DNA from 3 places in the Amycolatopsis sp. GA6-003 genome. Region 2 is predicted to be linked to each of the others. Evidence: riboswitches for the same ligand, from Rfam matches in the RefSeq annotation. Region 2 holds a riboswitch; each other region holds the start of a gene.
The links. A riboswitch is a leader RNA that binds a small molecule or an ion and turns the genes downstream of it on or off. The one in region 2 is predicted to bind thiamine pyrophosphate.

Region 1 (7,917 bases), 620 kb from region 2:
CCGGGCTCGGCGGGATCGCCGCCGCGGTCGGGCCGTTGCTCGGCGGACTGCTGGTGCAGGCGTGGTCGTGGCGGCTGGCGTTCTTGATCAACCTGCCGCTCGCGGTGGTCGTCGTGCTGATGGCGCGGCGGTTCGTGCCGGAGTCGCGCGATCCCGCGGCGACCGGGCATCCGGACTACGTCGCCGCGGCGGTCGGCGCGCTCGGGCTGGCCGGGGTGACCGGAGCGCTGGTCGAGGCTCCGGTGCGCGGGATCGGCGATCCGGTGGTGCTGGCGGCTTTGGCGGTCGGGGTCGCCGGGCTGGGGCTGTTCCTTTGGCTCCAGCACCGGGCGGCCGAACCGCTCGTGCCGCCTTCGTTGTTCCGCGACCGGACGTTCACGCTGTCGAACGCGCTGACGTTCGTGGTCTACGCGGCGCTCGGCGGCGTGATGATGTTGCTGGTTCTGCAGCTTCAGGTGTCGCTGGGTTACTCGCCGACGCTGGCCGGGCTCGCCGGATTGCCGATCACGGTCATCATGCTGCTGCTCTCCGGCCGGTCGGGCGCGCTGGCGCAGCGGATCGGCCCCCGGCTGCAACTGGTGGCCGGACCGATCGTGGTCGGCATCGGGATGTTGTTGCTGACGCGGGTGGGCCCAGGGTCGTCGTACCTTGGATCGGTGCTGCCCGCGGTAGTGGTCTTCGGACTCGGCCTGGCCACAGTGGTCGCCCCGGTAACCGCGACGGTGCTGGCCGCCGCGCCGGACCGGTACGCCGGGGTCGCGTCCGGGGTCAACAACGCGATCGCCCGATCGGGTGGACTTCTGGCGGTAGCAGTGCTGCCCGCCGCGGCGGGTCTGACCGGGTCGGCCTACCGAGACCCGGCCGCGCTGACCGCCGGATGGCAGACGGCGCTGGTGATCTGCGCGGTCCTGGCGATCGTCGGTGGGCTGATCGCGTTGGGAATTCACAACGGGGTGCTCGGCGCCGCGGAAACGGATGATTCGCCGCATCCGGGGGATTGCCTGCATTGCGGGGTGGAGGGGCCGCCGACGCACGTCCATCCGGGTGGGCGGCGCTGATCTTTCGGCGGACTACGCGGTGCCGCGGGAGCGGGCGACCAGCCGGGTCTCGATGCGCTGCAAGGCCGTGATCAAGGTGCCGATCTCTTCGGTATCCGCGAAGGTCCCGTCGAGCAGGGCGGACCAGGTGTCGCGCAGTCGTTGCAGGTTCTCCGCTGCCTTGGCCGTGGGGTAGAGGCGCACTCGCCGGGCGTCGGCGGGGTCGGCTTCCCGGCGTAGCAAGCCCTTGGTTTCCAGGCCCCGGACCGCCCTGCTGACGTTGCTGGAGATCATCTGCGTGGCCTCGGCCGCGGCGTTGACCGTGGTGCCCGGGTGGCGGTCGACGAATCGCATCACCGCTCCTTCCAGCGGTGTCCCCGACTCGGCGTGGGCCTCCTTGGCGGCGTTGAGGTGCCGGGCCACCGCGAGGATCAGGTCGGCTGCCTCGAAGAGCTGGTCGTCTTTCACCGGGCCAGCGTAGCCGAATACCTATCGTTTGACAGGTACCTGCTAGGCGACGTAGCTTTAGCTATCAATTGATAGCTAAGGAGCGGCCATGAAGGGCAAGAGCGCGCTGATCATCGGGGCGTCGCGGGGGCTGGGCTACGCGCTGGCCGCCGAGTTTCTCGGCCGCGGCTGGCAGGTCACCGCGACCGAGCGCACGCCGTCCGCGCTGCGCGGGCTGGACGGCCTCGCGGTGGAGACCGTGGACATCACGGTGCCCGAGCAGGTCGCGGCGCTGCGCGAAAGGCTGGCCGGATCGGCGTTCGACCTGCTGTTCGTCAACGCTGGGACCAACTACACGACCGACCCCTCGGCGACCCTCGCCGACGTGTCCACCGAGGACTTCACCAACGTCATGGTGACCAACGCGCTGAGCCCGATGCGCGTCGTCGAGACGCTGCGGGACCTGGTTCCCGAGACGGGCACCATCGGCGTGATGTCGTCGGGCCAGGGCAGCGTCGCCGACAACACGAACGGCGGGTTCGAGGTGTACCGGGCGAGCAAGTCCGCGCTGAACCAGCTCATGCGCAGTTTCGCCGCGCGGCACGCCGACGATCCGCGCACGCTGCTGCTCATGGCGCCGGGCTGGGTGAAGACGGACCTCGGCGGGCCCCGGGCGCGGCTGACTGTCGACGAGAGCATTCCCGGCGTCGCCGACACGATCGAGGCGTGGGCGGGCAAGGGCGGGCTGCACTATCTGGACCGGCAAGGCCAGACCGTCAACTGGTGAGCGGCCTCCCAAGTCGCGTTGGGCGCGCCAAACGGCCACGGCGCGGACCGTGCCGGCGGCCGGGGAGTGCCGCTGGCACCGTCCCAACGCGGGGCTAAGCGAGCAGTTCGGCCAGCATCGCCGGGTCGATGTTGCCTCCGGAGACGATCGCGACGGTGCGGCCGCCCGGAAGTTCGTCGGCGTGGTGCAGGTAGGCGGCCGGGGCGGTGGCGCCGCTGGGCTCCGTCACCAGGCGGCCTTGGCGGGCCAGCACCCGGACGGTGTCGCGGATTTCGTCCTCGGTCACCGTGATCACGCCGTCCAGGACGCGCCGCAGGTGCGCGAACGTCAGTTCGGACGGTTGCGCGCGCAGGCCGTCCGCGATGGTGCGGGCGCGGTCGGTGATGGGCCAGTCCACGAGCTCGCCCGCGGCGAGGCTGGCGGCGGTGTCGGCGGCCAGTTCCGGCTCGACGCCGTAGACCTTCGCGTTCGGGCACTTCGCCTTGATCGCGGTGCCGACCCCGGAGGCGAAGCCGCCGCCGCTGACCGGGACCAGCACGGTTTCGACGTCCGGCAGGTCCTCGGCGATCTCCAGCCCGACGGTGCCCTGCCCGGCGATGATGTCCGGGTGGTCGAACGGCGGGATCAGCGTGAGGCCGCGTTCCTCGGCGAGGGCGAGCGCCGCCGATTCCCGTTCCGCGATCGGCACCTCGCGGACCTCCGCGCCCCAGCGGAGGGTGGCTTCGACCTTCAGCCGCGGCGTCACGTCCGGCACCACGATCACCGCCGGAATCCCGAATTCGCGGGCGGCGTACGCGACTGCTTGCGCGTGGTTGCCGCTCGAATACGCGACCACTCCGCGTTCCCGTTCGGCGTCGGTGAGTGCGGCGATCGCGTTGTACGCGCCGCGGATCTTGAACGCGCCGATCGGTTGCAGGCTCTCGGGTTTCACCCAGAATTCGCCGGGAACCCAGAGCTGACGCAGCAGCGGGGTGCGCACCGCGGTGCCCTTCACCCGTCCGGCCGCGGTTTCGATGTCGGAGATCGTCACGAGGTGCATGAGGCGAGTATGTCAGGAAAGTGTGAGCTTTAGTCTATCCATTGTGGACAGTCAACGTGGCGTCCCTCACCTCGGGGCAACGAAGGGAGCACCTCACACGACTTAACCGTTGAAGAAACAGAGACCAACGGCTGGGAAACGATCAGATCGGAATCATGAGCGAGGAGCAGAAGGAAGCCAAGGAGGACAAGAAGAACCTCCGGATGACCTCGGTGCTCGCCGCGGCGCTCGCGGCGGTCACCGCCGCGTTGCTGGGTTCGACGCTGGGGGTCGCGGGCACCGTCATCGGCGCCGGGGTGGCCAGTGTGGTCAGCACCGTCGGAGGCGAGTTGTACCTGCGTTCTCTGCAACGCACTCGTGATGCTGCTCGGAAGGCTCTCGAGACGGCGGCTCGGCGCAGTCGCAGCGGGCTGTCCCCGGTGCGGGTGCCGGTCGACGCGGTACGGGAGTCGGCGACAGGGGACGCGGCGACCGTGCATGTGCCCGCTGATCTGGCGAACATGCCGACGGTTCGGCTGCGGGCTACGGAGCCGGAGCCTGCCGAGGGGCTCGGGGAGAAGCTTCGGAAGATGCGGTGGCCGTTGATCATCGGGTCGTCCGGGGTCGCGTTCGTGGTGGCGTTGGTTGTTTTGCTGGGGCTGGACTGGACTACCCAGGGGAGCGTGTCCACCGGGTTGATTCCTCGGCAGCCGGATACCAGTCAGCAGCGGGAGGATCGGCCGGATCATTCGCCCAGTACTGAGCCGCAGGTTCCTTCTGGGGGTCCGTCTCGGTCGGGGAGTGCGACGTCTTCGCCTGCTACTACGCCTAGTGCTCCGCCGTCTTCTCGGGCGACGCAGCAGACGCAGCCGCCGTCTTCGTCTTCGAAGCCGACTACTTCTTCGCAGGCGCCTAGCGGTAGTCAGACGCCTACTGCGCCTGGGGTGCCTTCTAATGCGAATGAGTAGCTCGTCGCCTGGCGGCGACATTGCTGCGGGGTTGCGTGGGGCACCCCGAAGCCAAGTGTGCTGACGGTTCGGGGGTGCTTGTCAAGGCGGGAAAGATGCCTTGACAAGCACCCCCGAACCGCAGGGAGGCTTCGTATCGGGGTGCGGGGGAGGGGCTGGGTGCCTCGCTGTTTGGGTGCAGTGGTGCGGTTTTAGGGCTGGGTGCGGCGGTTGCGGTGTGTTTACGGGAGTTGGGCTCGTAGTGCTTGTGCGGCTGCTTTGGGGTCTTCTGCTTCGGTGATTGCTCGGACTACGACGATGCGGGTGGCGCCTGCTGCCAGTACTTCGGGCAGGCGGGGTTCGTCGATACCGCCGATGGCGAACCACGGGCGGTTTGTGCCGCTTGCTGCGGTTGCGCGGACCAGGTCAAGGCCTGGGGCGGATCGTCCTGGTTTGGTGGGGGTGGGCCAGCACGGGCCGGTGCAGAAGTAGTCCACTCCTGGTTCCGTTGCGGCTGCGGTGGCTTGCTCCTCCGAATGGGTGGAGCGGCCGATCACTACCTCGTCGCCCAGGACTCGGCGGGCCAGGGGCACCGGGATGTCGTCTTGGCCCAGGTGCAGGACGTCGGCGCCGACTGCCAGCGCTACATCCGCTCGGTCGTTCACCGAGAGCAGCGCTCCGTGGCGGGCGCAGGCTTCTGCCAGGATCTCCAGCGCCGCTATTTCCTGCTTGGCCTCCAGCGGTGCGCCTCCGGTCTTGTCCCGCAGTTGCACGATGTCGACGCCGCCGGCCAGCGCGGCGTCGGCGAACTCGGCCAGGTCTCCTCGGGAGGAGCGGGCGTCGGTGCACAGGTACAGCCGGGCGGCGGCTAGCCGGGTGCGAATTTGGTCTCCGGTCAAGGCAGGCATGGCGGTGACGTTACCCGCGCGCTACGGTGTGGGGGTCCGCACGGGAGCCCGAGGCAACGGGCTGAGAGGGAGCTGCCGCTCCGACCGTGGAACCTGATCCGGGTCATGCCGGCGCAGGGAGCGTGATTCCACTGTGAACACCAGCACCACAACCGTCACTGTCGTCGGCGGCGGCGTCATCGGGCTGTCCGCGGCTTGGCGCGCGGCCGCTCGCGGATGGCGCGTCACGGTCGTCGACCCGGAACCCGTGCGCGGCGGCGCGTCCTGGCTCGCCGGCGGGATGCTCGCGCCGGTCACCGAGGCGTGGCCGGGCGAGGAAGCCGTGCTCAGCCTGGGGGAAGCGGCGCTGCGGCGCTGGCCCGGCTTCGCGAGCGACCTCGCCGCCGAAGGCACCGATCCCGGGCTCGCCGAGCACGGCACGATCGTCGTCGGGTTCGACAGGGCCGACGCCGGGCACCTCGACATCCTCGCTGGATACCTGCGTTCGCTCGGCCGCGACGTCGAGACGCTCACCGGGCGCGAGGCGAAGCGGCTCGCGCCGGGGCTCGGCGCGGTGCGCAGCGGCTTGCACGTGCCGGGCGATTTAGCCGTGGACAACCGGAAACTGCTCACTGCGCTGAGCGAAGCGGCTACGATGTGTGGGGTCGAGTTCCGGCGCGAGCGGTTGCAGAGCCTCTCCGAAGTGTCCGGTCCGGTGATCCTCGCCGCCGGCGCGTGGACCGGCCAGCTGCATCCGTTGCTGGAGCACGCCGTACGGCCGCTGAAGGGTGAGATTCTGCGGCTGCGTCCGCGTCGCGGGTGTCTGCCGCCTCCGCCGTACACGGTGCGCGCGATGGTCGAAGGACGGCCGATCTATCTGGTACCGCGAAAAGACGGCGAACTGGTCCTTGGCGCGACGCAGTACGAAGCCGGTTTCGACCAGGCTGTCACCGCGCGCGGCGTACGTGAGTTGCTGGAAGGCGCGGAGCGGATCCTGCCCGGCATCACGGAGTACGAGCTGGTGGAGGTCGCCGCCGGGCTGCGGGCCGCGAGCCGGGACGCTTTGCCGTACCTCGGCGAAGTGAGCGAAGGCGTGTACGCGGCGACAGGACACCACCGCAACGGTTTGCTGATGGCGCCCGCGACTGCGGACGCCGTGGTCGCGTGGCTGGCCGGCGAAGCCCCGCCGCCAGAGGTCGCCGCGGCGACGCCCGCCCGTCTGGAAAAGGAGCGAGTCTGATGGAGATCAAGGTCAACGGCGAATGGCGGGAATTCCCCGACGACAGCACCGTTTCCGCGGTCCTCGACGCGTTGGGAGCGGAACGCCGGGGCGTGGCCGTCGCGGTCAACGGCGAGGTCGTTCGGCGTGGCGAATGGGAAGAAGCGGTCGTGCCGAAGGGCGCGCAGCTCGAAGTGCTGACCGCGGTTCAAGGAGGGTGAGCATGGACGACCTGATCATCGGCGAGCACAAGCTGTCGTCGCGGCTGATCATCGGCACCGGTGGCGCGGCGAATCTCGAAGTGCTGGAACGAGCGCTCGTCGCGTCGGGCACCCAGCTCACCACCGTGGCGATGCGCCGCGCCGACGCCGAGGGCGGTTCGGGCGTGCTGGAGTTGTTGCGGCGCTTGGACATCGAGCTGCTGCCCAACACCGCGGGCTGCCGGACCGCGGCCGAGGCCGTGCTCACCGCCCAGCTGGCCCGCGAGGCGCTGGAAACGAACCTGGTCAAACTCGAGGTGCACGCCGACGACCGCACCCTGCTGCCCGACCCGCTGGAGACCCTCGAAGCAGCCGAACGCCTGGTGGCGGACGGGTTCACGGTGTTCGTGTACACCAACGACGACCCGGTGCTCGCCCTCCGCCTGGAGGAGGCGGGCTGCGCCGCGGTGATGCCGCTCGGCGCCCCGATCGGCACTGGGCTGGGCATCCGGAACCCGCACAACATCGAGCTGATCGTCTCGCGCGCGTCGGTGCCGATCGTGCTGGACGCGGGGATCGGCACGGCCTCGGACGCGACGCTGGCGATGGAACTCGGCTGCTCGGCGGTGCTGCTGTCGACCGCGGTCACCCGCGCGGCGGATCCGGAGCGGATGGCGCTGGCGATGCGAAGCGCGGTGGAAGCCGGGTACCTGGCGCGGGGTGCGGGGCGGGTACCGCAGCGGTTCTGGGCGCAGGCTTCGAGCCCGCCTCGCTGAGCTACGCCTCGACGACGATTTTGCCGCGCACACCGCCGTTTTCCAGCGCGCGGTGTGCTTCGGCGATGTCCGCGAACGGAAACACCCGATCCACCAGCGGCCGCACCAACCCGGCGTCGACCCACCGGCTCAGGTCAGCGAGCAGATCCGCCTTCGGGTTCCCGCTGAACGCCCGCACCCAGCGGGCAGGGCGCAGCGAGTTCGCCGCCAGGTAGCCGAGCGTGCGGGCCGGATGGGCGAGGTCGAACGCGATCGCGACCATCCGCCCGCGCGGGGTCAGCAGCCGCCGGAACGCGCCGAGGTCCCGGCCGACGGTGTCGAGAATGACGTCGAACTTCCCCAGGTCCCCCGGATCGCGGTAGTCGAGCGCGACGTCCGCGCCGAGTTCCCTTGCCAGCTCCAGGTTTTTGGCGCTGGCCAGCCCGGTCACGTGCGCGCCCATCGCTTTGCCGAGCTGGGTGGCCACGAAACCGACCCCGCCGGTCGCGCCGCGGATCAGCAGGCGTTCGCCCGGTTTGAGCCGGGCCTTGTCGCGCAGCGCGGTGATCGCGGTGGTGCCCGCCAGCAGCGACGCCGCCTGCGCGGGATCGAGCCCGGCA
Region 2 (7,917 bases):
CAAGGCTGCGGGCACGAAATTGTCGGTCCCGGTTCGTATGCTCCGGCTATGCCCGTGCTCTTCACCCCTTCCTTGCCGGTCGCGGGGGAACTCGAGGACGTGCTCGACGAATACCTTCGGGGCAAACGGGTCGGTCTACTTCTACGGCACCCCGTGAGCCGACGGGATCGTGCGGGAGGTCGTCGCCGGGTTAATCGATAACTGACGAACCGGCCTCAGCAGGACACGGGCCCACCGAGGCCGGACGCCAAAGACTCAGTCCAGCTCGGCGACGCTCGAAACCACCACGCCGTACAGATCTCCAATCGTCGCCAACGCGCTGGAGTGCAGCTGCTCAGCGCTAACCTCCCCAGCCGGACCCGGCAACGGCCGCGTGGCGCAGGCGTCTGCGACGACGGTGGGGTGGTTGCCGCGCAGGAACGCGCCCTCCGTGGTGAACGTGACGCACATGTTCGTCATGAACCCGGCGATCACCACGTTCTTGTGCCCGGCCGCGTCGACCCGGGCGCCCAGGTCGGTGTTCACGAAGGCATTCGGTGCGCCCTTGACGACAACCGGTTCGCCCTCGAGTGGGGCGACGTCCGGGTGGATGCTGCCGATCTCGGCTCGGATGTCGTACGGCGTTCCTTCGCCGCCGTCGTTGACGACGTGGATCACGTTCGCTCCGGCGGCGCGGGCCTTGGCGAGCAACTGCCGGGCCGCGGTCAGGGCCGGGCGCCAGCCTTCCAGTTCCATGACGCCGCGGGTGTAGGTGTTCTGGTAGTCGACCAGGATTAGCGTCGCGTCGGCCAGCGTTGCCGGGGTCTGGTCGAGGCCGTTCAGCTCCCGCAGCGTTTTCCTTGCCATGGTGGGGTTTCCTCTCGTTTTCGTTCCGCACGATCGACGCTAGACTCGGCACCGGGATGTCGGCAATGACATGCAAAGCGCAAAAACCGACATGAGGGGGGTGCGGATGGAGAGGCTGCTGGTCGTCGTCCTGTTCGACCGGATCGACCTGCTCGACGTGACCGGGCCCGCTGAGGTGTTTTCCTTGCTGCAGCGGGAAATGGACCGGCCGACCGGCTACCGGGTGGTGCTCGCGGCCGAGACGCTCGAGCCGGTCACCACCTCGGCTGGCGTGCGGGTCTTGCCGGACGTGACGTTCGCGGAGCTGTCTGGGAAGGCGATCGACACGCTGATCGTGCCGGGGGCGGTCACGACGGGGGAGAACGGGGAGATCGTCGCGCGGTGCGACGCGGCGGTGGTCGAGGAGGTCCGTCGGCTGGCTGCGCGGACGCGCCGCGTGACCTCAGTCTGCGTCGGTGCGCACATCCTCGCGGCGGCGGGACTGCTCGACGGCAAACGCGCCACGACGCACTGGTCGACCGCCCGGCAGCTCGCCGCGGAGCATCCGGAGGTGACCGTCGACGCGGACCCGATCTTCATCCGTGACGGTTCCGTGTGGACGGGCGCCGGGCTGAGCGCGTGCCTCGACCTCGCGCTGGCCCTGGTCGCCGACGATTTCGGGCCGGAACTGGCCTCGCGGGTGGCTCGGCAGCTGGTGATGTTCTTGCGCCGGCCGGGCGGGCAGAGCCAGTTCAGCGTGTCGCTGGAACCCGCGTCCGCGACTCGGCGGGTCGACGAGTTGCGGCAGTACATCGCGGCTCATCTGGCGGATCCGCTGACGGTGTCCGACCTCGCCGCGCAAGCGCACGTGACGGACCGGCAGCTCACCCGGGTGTTCAAGGCGGAGCTGGGGATGACGCCCGCCGCCTACGTCGAGCACGCGCGGGTCGAGGCGGCGAGGCATCGGCTGGAGACGACTGAGGAAACTCTGTCGAGAATTGCCAGGAACTGCGGATTCGGCACTGTTTCGACGCTTAACCGGTCTTTTCGGAGGACGTTGAAGACGACGCCGAGTGAATACCGAGAGCGGTTCCGGATCGCCTAGGCCAGCGGCGGAATATTCCTTGCGGCACAACAATTCCCCGGCTGAATAGCCGACTGGACCTTCGCTACGATCATCCCCGCATTCAGCGAGGGGGTTCGAATGGCCAAAAAGCAGCCGTCCCCGACAGCGCCGCCCTGGACCTATCGCGACGACGTGCTGAGTTACACCTGCCACCTGGCGGCCTTGCTGGCGGGCGACGCCGACCTCAGCCAGGTCGAGGAAGTGCTCGCGCCGTTTCCCGGCCGGAACGTGGCTGGCGAACGGTTCTGGGCTGCCGGATCAGTCGTGGTTTCGGACTACCGGGCGCTCGGGGACGGAAGCTGGAGCGTGTCGACGCCGTTCGTGTTCGGAACGGGGGCGGTCGGCGCCGGGCTCGTGGCCGGGTCGCTGGTGGGCGGGGCTATCGCACGATCGCGGGCACGGCAGGCGGCGGCCGCGGCCGCGGTGCCGCGCTGGGTGCCGATCGAGCAGGGCGGCATCTACCTGAGCCCGCACGGCTTCCACCTCTATACGCCGCGCGTGCTCGCGTGGAGCTGGAACTCGATCACCGGCGCGACAATGGTCGCCCCGGCGGTCGCGCACGTGACGGGGGACAGCAAAAACGGCCCAGTCTCCTGGCTGATCCAGTCGGAATGGGCCGAACTGCTCTTCGTGACGTGGGCGAACGCCATGCACCCGCGGCATCCGCAGCTCGTCACCGGGCAGTGGCTGCCGCCGGGCTGGGTCGAGCACGCTCAGCGGCATCAGCGGGTCCCGGCTTTGCCGCCCGCGGGTCCGGTGACCTGACTCACGCGGGCAGCGCTCAGCCGAGGAGGCCGAGCACCACCATCGACAGGAGCACGACGGCGGTCGAGAACACCGCGACCCACGTGCGCTGCGCGGCGGTGAGCTGGGCGGATGTGCTGTTCATGGCGGGTCCTAGCGGGGCGAGTGCCGACGATTCCGCTGGGATAGCGCCTTGATCTAGCTCACTGTTACCGCCTGTGATCAAGGTCACGCCGAGTGCGCGCGGTGTGCCACAGCACGCCGCCCGCGGCGGCCACCATCAGGGCGAACGAACCCATTCCCACCACGACTGCCTGAACCATGCTGACCTCCTTCTCGTCGTCTGTCCGGAAGACGCGCGAAGGGGCCGCTCATGGTGCCAGGGTTGCCGACATCACACCTGGTCAGCGGGCCGCCAGCACCTCGTCGATCCGGCGGGCCAGCGCGAAGTCGGCTTCGGTCAGCCCGCCGAGGGAGTGGGTGCTGAGGCGGAACGTGAGGGTGCGCCAGCGGATGTCGATGTCGGGGTGGTGGCCGGCTTCCTCGGCGAGTTCGGCCACCCGGTCCACCACTTCGATCGCCGCCGGGAAGGACGGGAGTTCGGCGGTGCGCACGATGGTCGCCGCGTCGCGCTGCCACTCCGGGACGGTGCCGAGGGCCTGCTCCACTGCCGAGTCGTTCAATAGTTGCGTCATCGCTCCATGGTGTCGGCTACGCTGCGGCATTGCCACGGGAGTCCGGTACGCCGGGCTGAGAGGCGGGTCCGACAGCCCGCGACCGTTCGCACCTGGATCCGGATCATGCCGGCGTAGGGAGGCCGTATCGCTCTCCCTCATCCGGCGCAGTGCAGGAGGGGAAGAATGATGTCGCGGACCGTCCGCACGGTGGCAGGCCTTGCCGGGGTTTCGATGCTCGCCAGCGCTTGCTCGCTGTCCGGCGGCGACTCCGGCGGGTCGTCCGCGAGCTCGGACCAGAAGACGCCGACCGTCACGCTGGTCACGCACGATTCGTTCGCCGCGCCGCAGGACGTGCTCGATGCCTTCCAGCGCCAGTCCGGGATCAAGCTCAAGATCCTCAAGTCCGGCGACGCCGGCGCGCTCACCAACAAGCTCGTGCTCACCAAGGGCAACCCGATCGGCGACGTCGCGTACGGGGTCGACAACACCTTCGCCTCGCGCGCGCTCAGCGAGGGCGTCTTCCAGCCCTACACCAGCCCGGAGGCCGACCGCGGCCCGCAGCGTTACTCCGTCGACCCGCAGCACCGGCTGGCCGCGGTCGACCTCGGCGACGTCTGCGTGAACATCGACCCGGCCTACTTCGCGAGCAAGGGCCTCCCGGAGCCGAAGAGCTACGACGACCTCGCCGATCCCAAGTACAAGGACCTGACCGTCGCGGAGAGCCCGGCCACCGCGTCGCCGGGGCTGGCCTTCCTGCTCGGCACGGTCGCGAAGTACGGCGAGGACGGCTGGAAGGGCTACTGGCAGAAGCTGAAGGACAACGGCCTCAAGACCGTCAGCGGCTGGGAGGAGGCCTACACCAAGGACTTCTCCGGCTCGTCGGGCAAGGGCCCGCGGCCGATCGTCGTGTCCTACGCCTCGTCGCCGGCCGCGGAGGTCGGCGAGGACGGCAAGCCGCGCACCAAGGCGCTGCTCGACACCTGCTTCCGCCAGGTCGAGTACGCGGGCGTGCTCACCAACGGCAAGCAGGTCCCGCAGGCGCAGAAGGTCGTCGACTTCCTGTTGTCGCAGCAGTTCCAGACGACGGTCGCGGCGAACATGTACGTCTACCCGGCGCGCCAGGGCGTCGAACTGCCCGCCGGCTGGGCCACCGCGGCTCCGCTGCCGCAGGCTCCGGCCACCATGCCCGCGGACAAGGTGCAGGCCGGCCGGGAGAAGTGGATCGGGGAATGGCGCTCGCTCATGGGCGCGTGATCCCCGCGCGCACCATCGGGCTCACGCTGCTCGGCCTGCTGCCGGTCGCGTTCCTGGTGGTGTTCTTCGCCTGGCCGGTCGTCGCGATCGTCGGCCGGGGGTTCTCCGCGGGCGGCGTCGACACCGTGCTCGGCGACCCGCGGACGTGGCGGCTCGCCGGGTTCACGCTGGCCAGCGCGGCCGCGTCGACCGTCGTCGCGGTGCTCGCCGGGCTGCCGGTGGCGTACCTCCTGGCGCGGGTCCGGCTGCCGGGCGTCGGCTTGGCGCGCACGATCGTGCTGGTCCCGTTCGTGCTGCCGACGGTCGTCGTCGGACTGGCGTTCCGGGCGCTCTGGCCGGACGGCGGCGTGCTGCCCCTCGTGCTGGCCAACGCGTTCTTCAACGTCGCGGTCGTCGCGCGCACGGTCGCCGGGCTGTGGGCGCACCTCGATCCGCGAGCGACCGAGGCCGCGCGGGCGCTCGGAGCGTCGCCGTGGCGGGCGTTTCGCTCGGTCACGCTGCCCGCGCTCGGCCCGGCTGTCGCGTCCGCCGCCGCGGTGGTGTTTCTGTTCTGCGCCACCAGTTTCGGCGTGGTGCTGATCCTCGGCGGCGGCAGCTACCGGACGCTGGAAACCGAGATTTACCTCCGGACGGTCGACCTGCTGGACCTCTCCGGTGCGGCCGCGTTGTCGTTGATCCAGTTCGCCGCCGTCGTCGCCGCGCTGGTTCTCGGGGCGATGGCGCGCCGGAAGCGGGAGAACGCGGTGAAGTTGCGGTCCGCGCAGGTCACCGCGCGTCGGCCGCGGGGCGGGGAGTGGTGGACGGTCGGTGCCGCCGTGACGGTGCTCGGTCTGCTGCTCACGCCGATCGTGTCGCTGCTCGTCGAATCGGTGTCCGGTTCGGACGGGTGGAGTCTCGCTGGGTATCGGGCGCTGAATACCGTCGGGCAGAACGGCGCGCTGCAGGTGTCCGGCTGGATCGCGGCGCAGAATTCCCTCGCCGCGGCCACGGATGCGACGTTGCTGGCGATGGCCGTCGGCCTGGTCGCGAGCGTCGTGCTGGTCGCGCTTCGCCGTTCGCCGGGCGGGCTCGCGCGCGGGATGGGCGAGACCATGGACGTCGCGTTGATGCTGCCGTTGGGCGTCTCCGCGGTGACCGTCGGCTTCGGTTACCTCGTGACGCTCGACGCGCTGCCCGGCGACCTGCGCACGTCGCCGTTGCTCGTGCCCTTCGCCCAAGCGCTCGTGATCATGCCGCTGGTGGTGCGGATGATCTTGCCGGTGCTGCGTGCGGTCGACATCCGGTTGCGCCAGGCCGCCGCGACGCTCGGCGCGAGCCCGGCGCGGGTGTGGCGGGAGATCGACTTCCCGCTGGTCGCGCGGTCCGTGGTGGCCGCGGCGGGCTTCGGGTACGTCGTCGCGCTCGGCGAGTTCGGCGCGACCAGCTTCCTCGCCCGGCCGGACGCGCCGACGCTCCCGGTGGCCGTCGCCACGCTGATCAGCCGGCCGGGCGAGCTGAACAACCAGATGGCGTACGCCTCGTGCGCCCTGCTCATGGTGGTGACTGTGGTGGCGGTGGCGCTGATCGACCGGTTCGGCTCGGTCCGCGGCGCCAGCACGGTCGGGGAGTTCTGATGGCGCTGACGGTACGGGACCTGACTGTCCACTATGGAGTGTTCGCCGCGGTCCGCGACGCGAAGCTGGACATCGCCGACGGCGAGGTGCTCGCGTTGCTGGGCCCGTCCGGGTCGGGCAAGTCGACGCTGCTGCGCGCGATCACCGGACTGGAGCCGGTGTCGTCCGGGTCGGTGTCGTGGGACGGTGCCGATCTCGCCGCGGTGCCGGTGCACAAGCGCGAATTCGGGCTGGTGTTCCAGGACGGACAGCTCTTTCCGCACCGCGATGTCGCCGCGAACATCGCGTTCGGCCTGCGGATGCACGGGGTGCCTCGCGAACGGCACGCGGCGCGCGTCAAGGAACTGCTGAAGCTGGTCGGGCTGGAAGGTTACGAGCGGCGACGCGTGACCGAACTGTCCGGCGGGCAGGCGCAGCGCGTCGCGTTGGCTCGCGCGCTGGCTCCCGAACCGCGGTTGCTGCTGCTGGACGAGCCACTGTCCGGGTTGGACGCTGGACTGCGCGAGCAGCTGGCGATCGACCTGGCGGATCTGTTGCGGCGCAGCAAAATCACCGCGCTGCTGGTGACGCACGACCAAGAGGAAGCCTTCACGCTCGCCGATCGCGTCGCGGTGCTCGACGCCGGGGAAATCCGGCAGGAGGGCGCGGTCCGGTCGGTGTGGAACAAGCCGGTGGACGACGACGTGGCCCGCTTCCTCGGCGTCACCACGTTCCTGGACGGCACCGCGGCCGGCGGCGTGGTGCGGACTGAGCTGGGCGCCGTCGAGCTGGCAGTGGACGATGGTCCGGTTCGCCTGGGATTCCGCCCGCACGGCCTGAAAGCGGCCGACGACGGGGTGCTGGGCGAGGTGACCGCGGCGGTGCACCGGCGGGAGCATCTGCGGCTGGTCGTCCGGTGCGGAGAGTCCACTGTGGACGCGGTCGCCCCGGCCGGGGCGGACGTGCGGGCGGGCGATCCCGTCCGGCTGCGGCCGGATCCGGACGGGATCGCCGTGGTGGGCTGAACCCCCAGGTCAGCCGTCCCGGGTGACGAGGCGCGCGTAGGCCAGCGAAAGTCCGACCACGATGTAGCAGGCCGCGCGGACCGCGCCTTCGCCGATCATCGACAGCGACATCGGATCCTGCAGCACCGACGCCGGGGCCAGGGTCCAGTTCCGCGTGAGCAGGAACGGGTGCAGCCACTTCAGCGAGCTGAGGAAGCCGAGGATGGTGAAGACGATGTTCGTCGCGAGCACCGAGGCGACCACGAGCATCGGGTGCTCGGTCCAGCTCGACACCGCCAGCGCGATCGCGCCGACCGCCCACAGCTGCAGCACGATCCAGCCGCCGACGAGCAGGATCCGCAGCAGTGCCTCGCCGAGCGACAGCGTGGTGCCCGACAGCGTGAACAGCGAATCCGTGCCGTTGATGATCAATCCGGTGGCCACGCCGGTCACCGACATGGCGAGCACCGCGACCACCGACACCGTCGCGACGCCGAACGCCTTGACCGTCAGCAGCCGGCCCCGGCTGACCGGTGCGATGAGCCAGCCGCGCAGCGTGCCGTGCGCGGCCTCGCCGGCGATCGCGTCCGCGCCCGCCATCGCCGACGCGAGCGGGAGCAGCAGCGTGAGCGTCATGACCATGGCGGCGATCGGCAGCACGAACGCGTTGTTCACCGCCGACACCAGCAGCGCGG
Region 3 (7,917 bases), 610 kb from region 2:
CGCCGCCGCCGTGGGTGTTTTCGGTCTCGATGCGCGGCCCGCTCAGCTCGATCACCGCCGAACCGTCGGTGAGCAGATCGACGCAATCGGCGGCGTCGTAGAGGTGCCCGCCCTTGACCAGAACCCACTGGGAACCGAACTCCAGCAACGCTTCCGCGGCTGCGTGCTGGCTTTTCGCGTCGGTGACGCGGACACCGGTCAGCAGCCGGACCTCGTCGAGGTTCGGCGTGATGAGGGTGGCGCGCGGGAACAGTTCCGTCCGGATCGCTTCCAGTGCTTCTTCACGCAACAGCGCGTGTCCGGTCATCGACGCGGCCACCGGGTCGACCACGAACGGCGTGTCCGTGGCACGTCCAATGTGGACTTCATCCAGCGTTTTCGCTACCGCCTGAATGATTTCCGCGGTGGCGAGCATGCCGGTCTTCGCCGCGTTGACGCCCATGTCCTCGGCGACCGCTTTGATCTGCGCGGTGACGACGTCGACCGGTATCTCGGAAAACCCTTGTACGCCAAGCGAATTCTGCACGGTGACCGCGGTGAGCGCGACCAGCCCGTGCACGCCGTTGGCGAAGAACGTGCGCAGGTCCGCTTGCACGCCCGCACCACCGCCGGAATCGGATCCGGCGATGGTGAGGGCGGTGCGAGGCGTGCTTGTCACTGGTTGACCACGGGCAGGTAGACCTTGTTGCCCTGCTCGGAAAACTCCGCGGACTTTTCGGCCATGCCCGCCTCGATCGCCTCCACAGAGGACAGACCGTGTTCCTCGGCGTACTTGCGCACGTCCTGGGTGATCCGCATCGAGCAGAACTTCGGCCCGCACATCGAGCAGAAATGCGCGGTCTTCGCCGGTTCCGCGGGCAGCGTCTCGTCGTGGAAGGAGCGCGCGGTGTCCGGGTCGAGCGACAGGTTGAACTGGTCGTTCCACCGGAATTCGAAGCGGGCCTTGGACAATTCGTCGTCCCAGTCCTGCGCGTACTGGTGGCCCTTGGCCAGGTCGGCGGCGTGCGCGGCGATCTTGTAGGTGATCACGCCGGTCTTCACGTCGTCGCGGTTGGGCAGGCCGAGGTGCTCCTTCGGCGTGACGTAGCACAGCATCGCCGTGCCGTACCAGCCGATCTGCGCCGCCCCGATCGCCGAGGTGATGTGGTCGTAGGCCGGAGCGATGTCCGTGGCGAGCGGGCCGAGCGTGTAGAACGGGGCCTCGCCGGTGAGCTTTTCCTCCAGCTCCACGTTTTCCTTGATCTTGTGCATCGGCACGTGGCCGGGGCCTTCGATCATCACCTGCACGTTGTGCTCGCGCGCGATGTGCGTCAGCTCGCCGAGGGTTTCCAGCTCGGCGAACTGGGCGCGGTCATTGGCGTCCGCGATCGAGCCGGGACGCAGGCCGTCGCCGAGGGAGAACGTGACGTCGTACTCGCGCAGGATCTCGCACAGCTCGGAGAAATGCGTGTACAGGAAGGATTCCTTGTGGTGCGCGAGGCACCAGGCGGCCATGATCGACCCGCCGCGGCTGACGATGCCGGTGACCCGGCGCGCGGTCAGCGGGATGTAGCGCAGCAGCACGCCGGCGTGCACCGTCATGTAGTCGACGCCCTGCTCGCACTGCTCGATCACGGTGTCGCGGTAGATTTCCCAGGTGAGCTTTTCCGGCTCCCCGTTGACCTTTTCCAGCGCCTGGTAGATCGGCACGGTGCCGACCGGGACCGGCGAATTGCGCACGATCCACTCGCGCGTTTCGTGGATCCGCTTGCCGGTGGAGAGGTCCATGATCGTGTCGGCTCCCCAGCGGGTGGCCCACACCATCTTGTCGACCTCTTCCTCCACAGAGGACCAGACGGCCGAATTTCCCATGTTGGCGTTGATCTTCACCAGGAAGTTCTTGCCGATGATCATCGGCTCGGTCTCCGGATGCTTGCGGTTGACCGGAATCACCGCGCGCCCGCGGGCGACCTCGTCCCGCACGAACTCCGGAGTACAGCGTTCACGCGCGGCGATGAACTCCATTTCCCGGGTGATCACCCCGGCTTTCGCCCAGCCGAGCTGGGTGTTGTGCTCCCGCCCGTCGGCCCAGCCGGACCGCAGCGGGTGTAGTCCATTGTGGACATCGATGTTCGCGTCCGGATCGGTGTAGGGGCCGGACGTGTCGTACACGTCGAAATGCTCCCCGTTCGACAGGTCGATCCGCCGCGCCGGAACCCGCAGCCCGGATTCGGTGCGGTGATAGACCTTCCGCGAGCCGGTGATCGGCCCGGTGGTGACGGACGGGGCGATGGCACCCTGGTTTTCCAGCGTCGTCAACGACGTTCACTCCCTACGCCGGCATTACCCGGTCAGGTTCATGCGGTCGGTGACGCCGGGTGTCCGCGAGATGGACACCAGTCACCCTCTCAGCCCGCCAAGGCGCGAGCTCCCGCGTTGCATTCGGTTGAGGTTGCTCGTCCGACGATGCCATGGCGCCTCGGGTCGGCACAACCCTCCCGCCCGTCTGGCCGAAGGACGCCGAAGGCCTCCCCGGTGATTCCGAGGAGGCCTTCGGCGAATTCGGCGCGGGTCAGGCGTCCGCGGGTTCCTTCGGCGGCAGCCAGGTCAGGCCGGGCACGCCCCACTTGTTCTTCTTGAGCATCTTCTTCGCCGCGCGCGCGTGGCGGCCGACGAGCCGGTCCAGGTAAATGAACCCGTCGAGGTGATCGGTCTCATGCTGGAGGCAGCGCGCGAAGTAGCCGGTGCCCTCGACCTCGATCGGGTTCCCCTTGACGTCGAAGCCGGTCACCTTCGCCCATTTGGCGCGTCCGGTCGGGTACGACTCGCCGGGGGCGGACAGGCAGCCCTCCCAGTCGTCGTCCGGGTCCGGCATGGTCTCCGGGATCTCGGAGGTCTCCAGCTTCGGGTTGACCACCACGCCCTTGTGCTCGACGCCCTCGTCATCCGGGCAGTCGTATACGAACACTCGCAGGTCGAGCCCGATCTGGTTGGCCGCGAGGCCCACGCCCTCGGCCGCGTACATGGTCTCGAACATGTCCTCGACGAGGGTGGCGAGCTTGTCGTCGAACTCGGTGATCTCGCGCGTGGGCTGGTGCAGCACGGGTTCGCCGGCGATGCAGATGGGGTGGACGGTCACGGACGCCGAGTTTAGTCGGACCCTTCTGGTACACCTGGATCGGACCGTGACGCGCCGTGTCGGATGCCCATGTCGAGCATGGGTTCCGTGGTTCAATGACGCCCGCGGAAAGGACTGCCGACACCGATTGCGAGGACCGCATGGACGCCGCGGAGTCGATGGCTGGGGACCAGCCGTCGCCGCCGGAAAATGTCGGTGGCCTGACCGAACGCGAACTGGACATTCTCGCGTTCGAGCGGCAGTGGTGGCGCCACGCCGGGGCGAAGGAGAACGCCATCCGGGAGCGCTTCGGACTGTCTTCCACCCGTTACTACCAGTTGTTGAACACGCTGCTGGCCAAGCCGGAGGCCGTCGCGGCCGATCCGATGCTGGTCAAGCGGCTGCGCAAAACGCGCGCCGCCCGTCAGCGCAAACGCGGGGCCCGGCGGTTGGGGATCGAGCTGTCATGAGCGTCTTCTCGGGACTGTCCCGGCCGTTGAAGGCCGCGGGGGTCGCGCTGATCGGGGTCGCGGTGGTCGCGGCCGTCATCGGCGGCGTCACCGTGCTCAACACCGGCGGGGACCAGAACGCCGGACCGAGCACGTCCGGCGAGCCCACCGCGCCCGGCGGATCGTCGTCCGCGCCATCTTCGTCGTCGGCGCCGTCGTCGCCCGCTTCGTCGTCGCCCGCTTCGTCGGTGCCGGCCTCGTCGTCCGCCGCTTCGTCGGCCCCGGCGTCGAGCCAGGCCGGACAGCCCGGCGGCCAGCCGGGGCAGCAGCCAGGACAGCCGGGCCAGGCGGGCCCGGACCAGCAGGCCTCGAACAAGTGGGTCACCCTGCGGGTCTACAACAACTCGCTGATCAAGCACCTGGCCGAACAGGCCGCCGCCGACTTCCGAGGTTCGGGCTGGAACGTCGCCGAGGTCGGCAACTACTCGCAGGGCGTCATCCCGACGACCACGGCCTACTTCCGCCCGGGCACCGACGAGGAAGCCGCCGCGAAACAGCTGGCCAAGGAGTTCGGCTTCCAGGCCCAGCCCCGGTTCGAGGGCATCCAGAACTCGAGCCCCGGGGTGATAGTGATCATCACGAAGGACTACCAACCCGGACACAAGGGCAGCTGATCCGGTTTGTGACAGCCCGCGCTACGGCGCGGGCTTTGTCATGTCTGCGGTGCCTCGGGTGTGTGGGGTGCTGGGTTGTCGGGTGGGTGGCGCTCGGCTGATCTGCGTTCGGCGCGGTGGTGGGGTGTGGTGTCCGGCTTGGTATGGCAGTGCGGGCAGTTCGGTATGGCAGCGCGAGTGGCTAGCCGTGGCAGACCAGGCGGCTCGGTATGGCAGGACGGGCAGCCCGGTATGGCAGGCGACTGGACGCAGCGGTCATGCAGCGTGGCCGGGTGATACGGCACAGCCTGGCGCGTGGTGCGGCACGGAGCACCGGCGAGCGCGGCAGCCAAGGCGAACCACCTCCCAGACTCCGCACACCACAGGAAGTCACCGTGACGCCAGCGAGCGCTGGCACCGCCGAGACCGGCACCAGCGCTCACCGACCTCACCGTTCCTGCTGCGCCTGCGCGTAAGCCTCCAACGTCGCCAGCTGTGCCGCGTCCAGTGAAGGTCGCACTGCCTCGCGGGCCTTGGCCAGGTGCGCCGCGGTCACCTCGCGGGCCTCCAGCGATTCGCGCATTGCCGTCAGTGCTGCCTCGCGGATCAGGGCGGCGCAGTCGGCGGCCGAGTAGCCCTCCAGTGCCTCCGCGGTGGCCGTGAGGTCCACATCGGACGCCAGTGGGGTGTGCTTGGCCGTCGCGGCGAGGATCGCGGCGCGGGATTCCGCGTCTGGCGGCGGGACGTAGATTCGCCGCTCCAACCGGCCGGGGCGCAGGAGGGCCGGGTCGACCAGTTCGGGCCGGTTCGTCGCGCCCAGCACGACCACCTCGCGCATCGGCTCGACGCCGTCCAGTTCGGTGAGCAGCGCGGCGACCACGCGGTCGGCCACACCCGAATCCGACGACTGGCCTCGGCGCGGGGCGAGTGCGTCGATCTCGTCGAGGAAGATCAGCGAGGGTGCCGCGTCGGCGGCGCGGCGGAAGAGGTCGCGGACCGCGCGTTCCGATTCGCCGACCCATTTGTCCAGCAGTTCCGCGCCCTTGATCGCGAACACGTTCAGCGCCCCGGTCCCGGCGAGCGCCCGGACCAGGAACGTCTTGCCGCCGCCGGGCGGGCCGTACAGCAGCACGCCGCGCGGCGGTTCGACGCCGAGCCGGGCGAACGAGTCCGGGTAGCGCAGCGGCCACAGCACGGTTTCGGTGAGCGCTTCCTTGACCGACGTCATGTTGCCGACGTCGTCCAGGGTCAGCCCGCCGGTGGCCAGATTGTCCGAAGTGGACAGCGAGATCGGCCGGACGGTGGCCAGCGCGTCGAGCAGGTCCTGCTGGGAGATCTTGGGCTCGTCGGCGTCCCGTTGGCGCAGCGCGGCCCGCAACGCCGCGTCCCGGCGCAGGGCGAGCAGGTCGGCGGCGACGAAGCCGGGGGTTCGTTCGGCAAGCACGCCCAGGTCGGCACCGGATTCGACCGGTACGTCGCGGAGCAGGATCCGCAGCAGTTCGACGCGCGTTTTCGCCTCCGGCAACGGCAGTCCCAGCTCCCGGTCGAGCAGGTCGGCGCCGCGCAGCCGCGGGTCCACCGACTCGGCTCGCGCGGTCGTGGCCACCACGGCCAGCCCGTCCCGGCGCAGTGCGGCGCGCAGTTCTTCCAGCACCACGGTGGCCACCGGCGGCGGCTGAGTGGCCGGGAGCAGCGCGTCGATGTCGTTGATCAACAGCACGCCCGGACCGTCGCCGTCCGCGGCCCGCTCGATGGCCTCGCGCAGCGAACGGTGTGCCGCATTCGGTTCCAGCACCGCGATATTCGGGGCGGTCACCGACACCACGCGCACCTTCTCCGCCGCGGCGACCGACCGCACCAGCGTCGCCTTGCCGACCCCTTCCGGTCCGGACAACAGCACGCCCAGATGCGCCGAGGTGCCCAGTTTCGCCAGCAGCTCGGGCCGGTGGAACGCCAGGTCGAACCATTCCGCCAGCTTGCGCGCCGCGCTCTCGGCTCCGACCAGATCAGCGACCGGCACCGGCTCGTCCAGGCCTTCCTCGCGGGCCTCGGTGACGACCTCTTCGACGATCTCCGCGTCGAGGTAGTCCTCGGCCGCGGTGACGGCGGTGGTGCGGACGAGCGCGGTCGCGGTGCGCGTCGGCGGTTCGCCGGTCGGCGTGCCAGTGCGGGCGCCGTCGCGCCAGCTGACCACAGTGGACGGTCCGACGACCACCACGCCGGCCGGTTCCGTCGCCGTGACGGTCAGCAGTTCGTTGGTCCAAGTCGCCCCGATCACGCGGGACAACTGCCCGCGCACCGCGGCGACGTCCGATCCCGGCGCGGGCGCGAGGTCTTGCGGCAGCAGGGAAACCGCGTCGCCGCGGGTCAGCACCTTGCCGGTGAGCGCGAGCCGCAACGTCTGCGGCGACACCGAAACCGACGCCAGCCGAGACCCGGACACAGTGACCGTGCGGGCAGCGGTGACCTCCGCTGGCGAGACCACGACCTCGCCGCCCTCCGCGACGCCGAGGTTCGACATGGTGACGTCATCGGTCAACACGACCCCCGGCGTCGCCTCCTCGGAGGCGGGCGCGGCCAACGCGGCACTGCGCCGCGCGCCGGTGAGGTGCACGGCGTCCCAGGCCCGCAGGCCGAGCGCGTCGAGCACTTCCGGGTGCAGCCGGACAACTCCCCGCCGCGCGTCCAGCGCGGACGGCGTGTGCCGGACGGTCAGGGTGATCTGCGGATCGCTCACGCTGCTCACCCTAATGAACTCGCGGGTGGTTATGCGCGAACGCGAGGACCGTGCCTAGTGCGTCGCGGACCAGTCGCGGATCGCGGCGACGAACTCCTCGGGCGCGTCGGACTCCACGTAGCGGCGCGGTGTTCGGCGCCTGAATTACGGCTTCGCCCAGCCGTCGAAGGAGAGGATTTCGTCCACCTCCGGGCGAGCGGCAGGGGAGAACTCCTGCTGGGTCGAATACGCCACCGCGAGCAGGCCGATCTGCGCGACGTCGTCCGGAATGCCGAGGATCCGCGCGACATCCGCCTCCCGGCCGCCGAGGTGGTAGCTGCACAGCGAACTGGCCAGCCCGTGCGTGCGCAGGGCTAGCTGGAAGCTCCAGATCGCTGGGTAGATCGAGCCGTAGTACGCGGAAAGCTCGGCGGTGCCCGTCGGCACCGGTCCCGGCATGCACGGCAGCACGAGCGCGGGCACCTGGTCGAGGCGCTCCACTAGGTATCGAGCCGAGGTCGCCATCCGGCGGTCAACGAGGTGTTCGTATTTCCGCCACGCATCTTCTGCGGCCTCACGAGTGATCGCGGCGATTTCCTTGCGTACCGCGGGATCAAGTACGACGACCCAGCGCTGCGCGGCGAGAAGAGAACCGGCGGCCGGGGCTTGCTGCGCGATCCGCAGGCAGTCCTCGAGCACGGTCTTCGAGACCGGCCGCTCCAGATCGAGCTTCCGCCGGACGGAGCGAGTGGTGGTGAGCAAGGTGACGGCATCCACGGTGGACCTCCCAGGCTGTACTTACAGCGTAAGCGTACGGTGTAAGTACGGCGGCTGTCGAGGACTTACGCCGTAAGCTGGCGGGATGGCCCGGGAAACCTTGACGCGCGAAAAGGTGCTCGACGCGGCGCTCGCTTTCGTCGACCAGCACGGCGTGGCGGCCCTGTCGATGCGCAAGCTCGCCGCGGAGCTGGGCGTGGAGGCGATGTCGCTCTACAACCACGT

Region 1: it holds a riboswitch for thiamine pyrophosphate, as region 2 does, so the genes downstream of both, thiO (glycine oxidase ThiO) here and F9C12_RS30365 (thiamine ABC transporter substrate binding subunit) in region 2, are expected to answer to the same signal.
Region 3: it holds a riboswitch for thiamine pyrophosphate, as region 2 does, so the genes downstream of both, thiC (phosphomethylpyrimidine synthase ThiC) here and F9C12_RS30365 (thiamine ABC transporter substrate binding subunit) in region 2, are expected to answer to the same signal.

The regions. Positions count from the first base shown of each region.
Region 1 covers NZ_CP176499.1:6,068,993-6,076,909, forward strand. Annotated here, with positions in the region: gene F9C12_RS27505 (MFS transporter) at 1-1,058, shown strand, start outside; gene F9C12_RS27510 (MarR family winged helix-turn-helix transcriptional regulator) at 1,071-1,505, opposite strand; gene F9C12_RS27515 (SDR family NAD(P)-dependent oxidoreductase) at 1,594-2,271, shown strand; gene F9C12_RS27520 (threonine/serine dehydratase) at 2,366-3,310, opposite strand; gene F9C12_RS27525 (hypothetical protein) at 3,466-4,257, shown strand; gene thiE (thiamine phosphate synthase) at 4,479-5,144, opposite strand; TPP riboswitch at 5,175-5,281, shown strand; gene thiO (glycine oxidase ThiO) at 5,278-6,363, shown strand; gene thiS (sulfur carrier protein ThiS) at 6,363-6,563, shown strand; gene F9C12_RS27545 (thiazole synthase) at 6,566-7,318, shown strand; gene F9C12_RS27550 (NAD(P)-dependent alcohol dehydrogenase) at 7,320-7,917, opposite strand, start outside.
Region 2 covers NZ_CP176499.1:6,687,813-6,695,729, forward strand. Annotated here, with positions in the region: gene F9C12_RS30345 (cysteine hydrolase family protein) at 256-846, opposite strand; gene F9C12_RS30350 (GlxA family transcriptional regulator) at 953-1,930, shown strand; gene F9C12_RS30355 (hypothetical protein) at 2,030-2,716, shown strand; gene F9C12_RS30360 (4a-hydroxytetrahydrobiopterin dehydratase) at 3,100-3,390, opposite strand; TPP riboswitch at 3,415-3,527, shown strand; gene F9C12_RS30365 (thiamine ABC transporter substrate binding subunit) at 3,559-4,626, shown strand; gene F9C12_RS30370 (ABC transporter permease) at 4,602-6,239, shown strand; gene F9C12_RS30375 (ABC transporter ATP-binding protein) at 6,239-7,243, shown strand; gene F9C12_RS30380 (ABC transporter permease) at 7,253-7,917, opposite strand, start outside.
Region 3 covers NZ_CP176499.1:6,079,813-6,087,729, forward strand. Annotated here, with positions in the region: gene thiD (bifunctional hydroxymethylpyrimidine kinase/phosphomethylpyrimidine kinase) at 1-658, opposite strand, end outside; gene thiC (phosphomethylpyrimidine synthase ThiC) at 655-2,298, opposite strand; TPP riboswitch at 2,292-2,424, opposite strand; gene F9C12_RS27585 (peptide deformylase) at 2,552-3,118, opposite strand; gene F9C12_RS27590 (DUF3263 domain-containing protein) at 3,259-3,567, shown strand; gene F9C12_RS27595 (LytR C-terminal domain-containing protein) at 3,564-4,220, shown strand; gene F9C12_RS27600 (AAA family ATPase) at 4,648-6,936, opposite strand; gene F9C12_RS27605 (nitroreductase family protein) at 7,081-7,692, opposite strand; gene F9C12_RS27610 (TetR/AcrR family transcriptional regulator) at 7,778-7,917, shown strand, end outside.